3 regions of the Microbacterium sp. CIAB417 genome follow, and region 2 is predicted to be linked to each of the others. Evidence: riboswitches for the same ligand, from Rfam matches in the RefSeq annotation. Region 2 holds a riboswitch; each other region holds the start of a gene.

Region 1 (2,253 bases), on a different contig from region 2:
CCGGGGCGGAGCTGGTGATGACGGGCCACCTGCGCTACACGAGCGTGTCCGACCTGCCGGCATCGCTGTCGCCGGAGTGGTACGCGATTCTGCGCGACGACCTCGGTTTCGAGGGCGTCGCCGTGACGGACGATCTCGGAATGCTGCTGTCCTCCGGCGACCCGGCCTACGCCGACCCGGTCGCGAACGCGGTGGCCGCGATCGAGGCCGGCGCCGACCTGGTCCTCACGATCGCCGGCTCCACGCCCGACACGGCCACCCGCATCATCGAGGCCGTGACGGCGCGGGCGGAGTCCGACCCGGAGTTCGCGGAGCGTCTGTCGGAGGCGGCGACACGGGTGGCCGAGCTGGTCGCGTCGACGCGTCCCTGAGCCGAGCTGCGCCAGGATGGGGGCATGACAGCCGACCTTCTCGAGCGGGAGGACGCCGAGTGACCGGCGTCGTCCTGCGGCCCACCGCCCCGACCGCCCCCGCAGGCGCGCGGGACCTCGGCATCCCGCCCTTCCTCGCTCCCGGCGCGCAGATCGACTGGCACTACCGCAAGCCGCGCTGGCAGGACGGGGAAGCGTCGAACATCGCCCCGATGCGCGTCGTGCGCGACGACGAGCGAGGCCTCGTCGCGTGGCTGGGGGTGGGAACGAGGCTCGAAGGCATGGGCGCCCCGGACGGCCGTCGCATCCGCACGGTTCCGCTCGACCAGCGCTGGCGCGTGCCGCGCACCCGCATCGTCGAGGACTGGTGGGGCAACGGCATCCTGCGGATCGCACCGGCCGACCTGCCGTGGTCGGTCTGGCTCTTCTGGGAGGAGGCGGACGGCTCCGAGTGGACCTTCGGCGGATGGTACGTCAATCTCGAGAACGCGCACCAGCGTACGGATCGGGCGACGTACTCGTCCGATCACGTGCTGGACGTGTGGATCACGGCTGACGGCACGATCCACATGAAGGACGAGGACGAACTCGTCGCGGCCGTCGAGCAGGGACGCATCGCACCGGAGGAGGCCGCCCTGATCGAGGATCACGCTGCGGCCGCCATCGCGTCCTTCCACGCGGGGCATTGGGCGTTCGCGCCGGAGTGGTTGCGCTGGCGGCCTGAGCCGTCCTGGACGGTCGCCGAACTGGCGGACCTGCCGTCCTGAACGACCGCTTCGCTAGACTGCGAGGCAGTGACACGGGGTGCCGCATCCGCGGCTGAGAACACACCCGTCGAACCTGATCTAGTTCGTACTAGCGAAGGGATGTCGCGTGAGCGATCGCCTCTGCCCACCGTCCGAAGCCGACCTCGTCACGGAGGCCGGCGCTCTCCTCGATGCGCTGCGCGCGGCGCCGCCGCTCACGCACTGCATCACGAACGCAGTGGTGACGGGGTTCACCGCGAACGCGCTGCTGGCGCTCGGCGCTGCGCCGGCGATGGTCGACATCGTCGGCGAGTCCAGGATGTTCGCATCCGTCGCCTCGGGAGTGCTGGTCAACCTCGGCACGCCGACGCCCGAGCAGCGCGACGCCGCGCGCGAGGCCGTCGGCGGCGCCGTGGACGCCGGCACGCCCTGGGTGCTCGACCCCGTCGCGATCGGCGTGCTGCCGGTGCGCACCGCTCTCGCCCGAGAGCTCGCCGAGCAGAATCCCACGGCGATCCGCGGCAACGCGTCGGAGATCCTGGCACTCGCGGGTCACTCCGTCGGCGGCCGCGGTGTGGATGCGATCGACAGCACGGATGCCGCGGCCGACGCCGCATTCGCGCTCGCCGAACGCCACGGCGGCGTCGTCGCGGTCTCCGGACCGGTCGACCTCATCACGGACGGCGCGCGCGTCCTGCGCATCGCGAACGGACACGAGCTGCTCACCAAGGTGACCGGCGGCGGATGCGCACTCGGCGCGGTGATGGCGGCATTCCTCGGGACGGCGCGCACCGGCGATCCGTTGGTGACGGTCGCGGCGGCGAGTCTGGTGTACACGGTCGCAGCGGAGAACGCCGCGCGTGCCTCACGGGGGCCGGGGAGCTTCGCGGTCGCACTGCTCGACGCGCTCGCGGCTGTACGGCCGGACGACGTGGCTGCTGCCGCACGTGTCGAAGGCGCCGTCCGATGACCCCGGACCTCTCGCTGTATCTCGTCACCGACACGTCGCTCTGCGGCGGTCGCGGCGTCATCGAGACCGTCCGTCAGGCCGTCGCCGGAGGCGTGCGCGTCGTGCAGCTGCGAGACAAGACGGCGACGGACGCCGAGACGACGGCGCAGCTCGTCGAGCTGTCCCG
Region 2 (2,253 bases):
ACGACGCGGTCGACGAGATCGGCCCACAGGTCGACGCGGTGCTCGACGACGACGAGCGTCGCCCCGGTGCGGGCGGCGACCGCGGCGACCGCATCCCGCACCTGTCGAGCGCCGTCGGGATCGAGGTTGGCCGTCGGCTCGTCGAGCAGCAGGAGCTTCGGGCGCATGGCCAGCGCACCGGCGAGCGCGAGCCGCTGCTTCTGTCCGCCCGACAGGGCGGACGTGGGGTGGTCGAGCGGCACCGACAGCCCCACCGCATCCAGCGCTTCACCGACTCGCGGCCAGATGTCGCCGGCGGGTACCCCGAGGTTCTCGCAGCCGAACGCGACGTCGTCGCCGACGCGGGCGAGGATCACCTGCGCGTCGGGGTCCTGCAGCACCATGCCCGCGACGCCGCGGACGGATGCGGGGGGCTGGCCGTCGACGGTCAGCTCTCCCGTGGCCTCGCCGTCCTCGTCGCCGCCCAGCACGCCGGCGAAGGCGCGCAGCAGCGTCGACTTTCCCGCACCGCTCGCTCCCAGCAGCAGCACCCGCTCACCGGGCTCAATCGTCAGATCGATGTCGGCGACGGCCCAGCGCCTGCGGCCGGCGTGCCGCCACCCCCACCCGCGGGCGACGACCCGCGCGCCGAGCGTCACGCCGCGTCGGCGGCTTCGACGATGCGCGCCTGACGTCCGGAGGCGAACCGGTCGAGCGCTCCCGTCGCGGCGAGCGCACGAGCGATCAGCCACGAGACGAGCCCCGCGATGAGGATGCCCGAGACGATCGCCGAGACGAAGTAGATCGCGCGGGGGCCGGCGTCGTACGCCGCGATGGAGGAGAAGTTGGTGTCGAGCAGCGCCACGGCCAGTCCCGTGAGCGCACCCGAGACGAGGGCGACCCAGAGCCGGTAGTTCGCGTAGGCGAACAGCGCGAAGCCGAGTTCGGCACCCACCCCCTGCACGACGCCCCAGATGAAGGTCGTGAAGCCCCACTGCGTGCCGAGCGCCATGGAGACGACCGCGGCGACGATCTCGCCGTACAGCGCCGCGCCGGGCTTGCGGATGATGAGCCCCGTGAGCACACCCGCGAACAGCCAGCCCCCGGCGAGCAGGCCCTCGAGCCCCGGCAGGAACGCGAGCGCCGTGCTCAGCGGCGTCCAGGCCTGGCCCCAGACCCAGAAGATGACGCCGGCGGCGACACCGATCACGCTGGCGACGACGATGTCGACGACCCGCCAGCGCCACCGGGAGGTGAGAGAAGGACGAGCGGATGTGGACGTGGACGTGTGCATTGATGCTCCTTCCTGCGCCGGCATGATCCGGATCAGGTTCGACGGTCGAAGCGTGGATCCGCTTCCTCTCAGCCCGGCTCACCGGACTCCCGTGGTTGACGTGCCGAGTATAGACCCGCAGCTCGCGCTACCGTAGGCGAGTGACCGTGACAGGCCCGACCCCGCCCACTCGGCGTTCGCTGCGCCGCGGCGGACGCGCCGAGCCGACCGTCGACGAGGCGCCGCTGCCGCCCGACGACCTCCAGATCGACGTGCCGCGCGTGCCGGCGGATGCGGCATCCACTCCGGCGATGATCGCGGCCGCGAGCTTCGACGACACATCGGAGCACACCTTCTCTCCCGCGCAGGATGCGACCGCGTCGGTGCCGGTGGTCGTGCCTCCCGTGACCACGGCGCTGAGCTGGGTCGATGAGACCTCCGTTACCCACGCGTCCCGGGCGGTTCCGCAGATCGAGGCCGCGGGCGCCGCATCGTTCACCCCCGTCGCCGCAGACCTGCTCGCCCGCGCCCCGCGCCGCACCCCGTGGCGCCCCGGGGTGCTCGTTCCGATCGGGCTGATCGTCGCCGTGATCGCGGCGTACTGCGGCACCACGCTCCTCTGGCCGCTGCATGCGATCGCCCCCACCGTGCAGGCGTCCGTCGTCGAGCCCACCCCCGCGGCAGCGGCCGTCGGCGCCTGGCCGGGCGAGGGCAGCGCCGCCGTTGTGGTCGACGGCGTGGGCTCGGCCATCGCGTCCAGCGCCGATGCCCGGTCGATCGCGAGCATCACCAAGGTCGTGACGGCGATGGTCGTCCTCGACCAGATGCCCCTGGCCGCGGGCGAGCAAGGCAGGGAGTTCGCCTTCAGCGCCGCCGACGAGCGCGAATACTGGTCGTACCGCCGCAACGGCGAATCGGCGCTGGACGTTCCTGTGGGAGGAACGCTCAGCGAGTACCAGATGCTGCAGGGCATGCTCATGGGCTCCGCGAACAACTACGCC
Region 3 (2,253 bases), on a different contig from region 2:
TAGTAGCGACCGGCGCTGAAGATCACGGCGATGTCATCCAGGGTGCCGGCCGTGGCACGCGGCACGACGAGCGCGGCATCCTCATCGACGTCGCCCACGACTCCGACCTTGATCGCTTGTCCCGGCGAGGGGGAAGTGCTCATGACGCCACCGTAGCAGCGGCGTCGAGGGCCACCGATCGACGACGACGTGCGCCGGGCAGCCGTGAACTCTTCACGGGACGGACGCCCCTGCGTCACCTTCCCCGCCATCGCTCCTGGCATGCTCACACCATGCAATCCCAGCGGATGGTCGTGGTCGGAGCGGGGCCGGTGGGGTCGGCGGTGGCGCGCCGGGCCGCGGAGCAGGGTTCCGCCGTGGCCGTTGTCACACGCTCCGGCGGCGGCCCGGACATCGACGGTGTACGGCTCATCGCTCTCGACGAGCGGTACGTCGAGCGCATCCGAGCGCTCAACGCGATCGCCACCCACCATGACCCGCGGACTCGTGCACGAGCCGGAAGTCCTGCTCGTCGATGAGCCGACCAGTGCCCTCGATCAGGAACGCGGGGCGGGGATCATGCAGCTCATCGCGGACCTCACGCACGAGCGCGACATCGCCACCCTCCTCGTCACCCACGACCTCGTGCACCGCGAGGCGCTGGACGAGCTCGTCACCGTGGTCGATGGCAGGATCGACAACCGGCTGACGAGCCTCACGGACGCGGTGTGATCGAGGCGCCTCGCGGTCCGGGCCGTCCGCTAACCTGAACCCACACATACGACACGGGGTGCCCTGCGGGGCTGAGATCACACCCGTCGAACCTGATCTCGTCAGTACGAGCGGAGGGATGTCGCACATGACGCGCGCGCCAGAGAACCTGATCGAATCCACCATCCGGGCCTGGGAGACGGTGCGGCAGCAAGGCCCGCTCGTGCAGTGTCTGACCAACGCGGTGGTCACCGGCTTCACCGCCAACGTCCTCCTCGCCCTCGGGGCGGCTCCGGCGATGGTCGACATCCCGGACGAGGCGGGGCCGTTCGCGCGCATCGCCTCGGGCGTCCTGGTCAATCTCGGCACACCCGGCGCAGAGCAGCGGGAGGCGATGCGCGAGGCCGTGGCGGCCGCTCAGGACGCGGGTACTCCCTGGGTGCTCGACCCCGTGGCGATCGGCGTCCTGCCGGTGCGCACCGCACTCGCCGCCGAGCTCGTCGCGGCGGCGCCGAGCGTCGTGCGCGGCAACGCATCCGAGATCCTCGCCCTCGACGGCTCGGGCGCCGGCGGCCGCGGAGTCGACGCGACCGACGCCGTCGAGGATGCGGTCGCCGCCGCCCGGCGCATCGCACATGCCACCGGCGCCATCGTCGCCGTCTCCGGCGTGGTCGACGTGGTCACGGACGGCGCCCGCGAGGCACGACTCGGTAACGGCGACGCATTGCTGACGCGGGTGACCGGTGGCGGATGCGCTCTCGGTGCGGTCATGGCGGCGTTCGCGGGCGTCGACAAGGATCGCTTCGCGGCGGTGACTGCCGCGGTCACGGTCTACAACGTCGCCGCAGAGCTCGCCGCTGAGCGCTCCGGGGGACCCGGAGGTTTCGCCGTCGCGTTCCTCGATGCCCTCGCCGGCCTCGACGCCGACACACTTCGCCACCGGGCGGTAATCTCGTGAACGCCGACCTCTCGCTGTACCTCGTGACGGATGCAGGCATCGCCGCGGCGGCGGGCCACGACATCGTCGAGGTGGTGCGCCAGGCGACGGCGAACGGCGTCACGGCAGTGCAGCTGCGCGAGAAGGACGCCTCCGCACGTCGCTTCCTCGACACGGTGACGAGGGTGTCGGCCGTGCTGCCCGACGGCGTCGCGCTGCTCGTCAACGACCGCGTGGACGTCTTCCTCGCGGCTCGCCAGGCGGGCGCGCGCGTGTCGGGAGTGCACGTGGGGCAGAGCGATCTTCCGCCGGAGGCGGTGCGCACACTGGTCGGCGACGACGCGATCGTCGGCCTGAGCGCCGCCACGCCGGAGCAGCTGGCTTCCGCATCCGACAGTAGTGTCGTGGACTACGTCGGCATCGGTGCCCTTCACGCGACCGCCACGAAGCGCGATGCGCCGCCACCGTTGGGCCACGAGAGGCTCGCCCGGCTGGTCGCGGCGAGCGCCCTTCCCGCGGTGGCGATCGGCGGTGTCACCGCCGCCGATCTGGGCCCGCTGCGGCGAGCAGGTGCGGCGGGCGCGGCCGTGGTCTCGGCGATCTGCGGTGCGAGTGACCCCGGAGGT

Evidence for each region. Region 2 has a riboswitch for thiamine pyrophosphate ahead of KYX17_RS08700 (ECF transporter S component). Riboswitches for the same ligand answer to the same signal wherever they lie in the genome.
Region 1: another riboswitch for thiamine pyrophosphate. It lies ahead of thiM (hydroxyethylthiazole kinase); the one in region 2 lies ahead of KYX17_RS08700 (ECF transporter S component).
Region 3: another riboswitch for thiamine pyrophosphate. It lies ahead of thiM (hydroxyethylthiazole kinase); the one in region 2 lies ahead of KYX17_RS08700 (ECF transporter S component).

The regions. Positions count from the first base shown of each region.
Region 1 covers NZ_JAHZUT010000011.1:122,552-124,804, forward strand. The annotation lists gene KYX17_RS28720 (glycoside hydrolase family 3 N-terminal domain-containing protein) at 1-371, shown strand, start outside; gene KYX17_RS28725 (DUF402 domain-containing protein) at 431-1,138, shown strand; TPP riboswitch at 1,162-1,255, shown strand; gene thiM (hydroxyethylthiazole kinase) at 1,245-2,087, shown strand; gene KYX17_RS28735 (bifunctional hydroxymethylpyrimidine kinase/phosphomethylpyrimidine kinase) at 2,084-2,253, shown strand, end outside.
Region 2 covers NZ_JAHZUT010000002.1:406,702-408,954, reverse strand. The annotation lists gene KYX17_RS08705 (ABC transporter ATP-binding protein) at 1-638, opposite strand, end outside; gene KYX17_RS08700 (ECF transporter S component) at 635-1,273, opposite strand; TPP riboswitch at 1,266-1,376, opposite strand; gene KYX17_RS08695 (D-alanyl-D-alanine carboxypeptidase) at 1,414-2,253, shown strand, end outside.
Region 3 covers NZ_JAHZUT010000003.1:1,002,365-1,004,617, reverse strand. The annotation lists gene KYX17_RS17240 (Rieske 2Fe-2S domain-containing protein) at 1-143, opposite strand, end outside; partial or broken gene KYX17_RS17235 (ABC transporter ATP-binding protein) at 478-711, shown strand; TPP riboswitch at 756-847, shown strand; gene thiM (hydroxyethylthiazole kinase) at 839-1,648, shown strand; gene thiE (thiamine phosphate synthase) at 1,645-2,253, shown strand, end outside.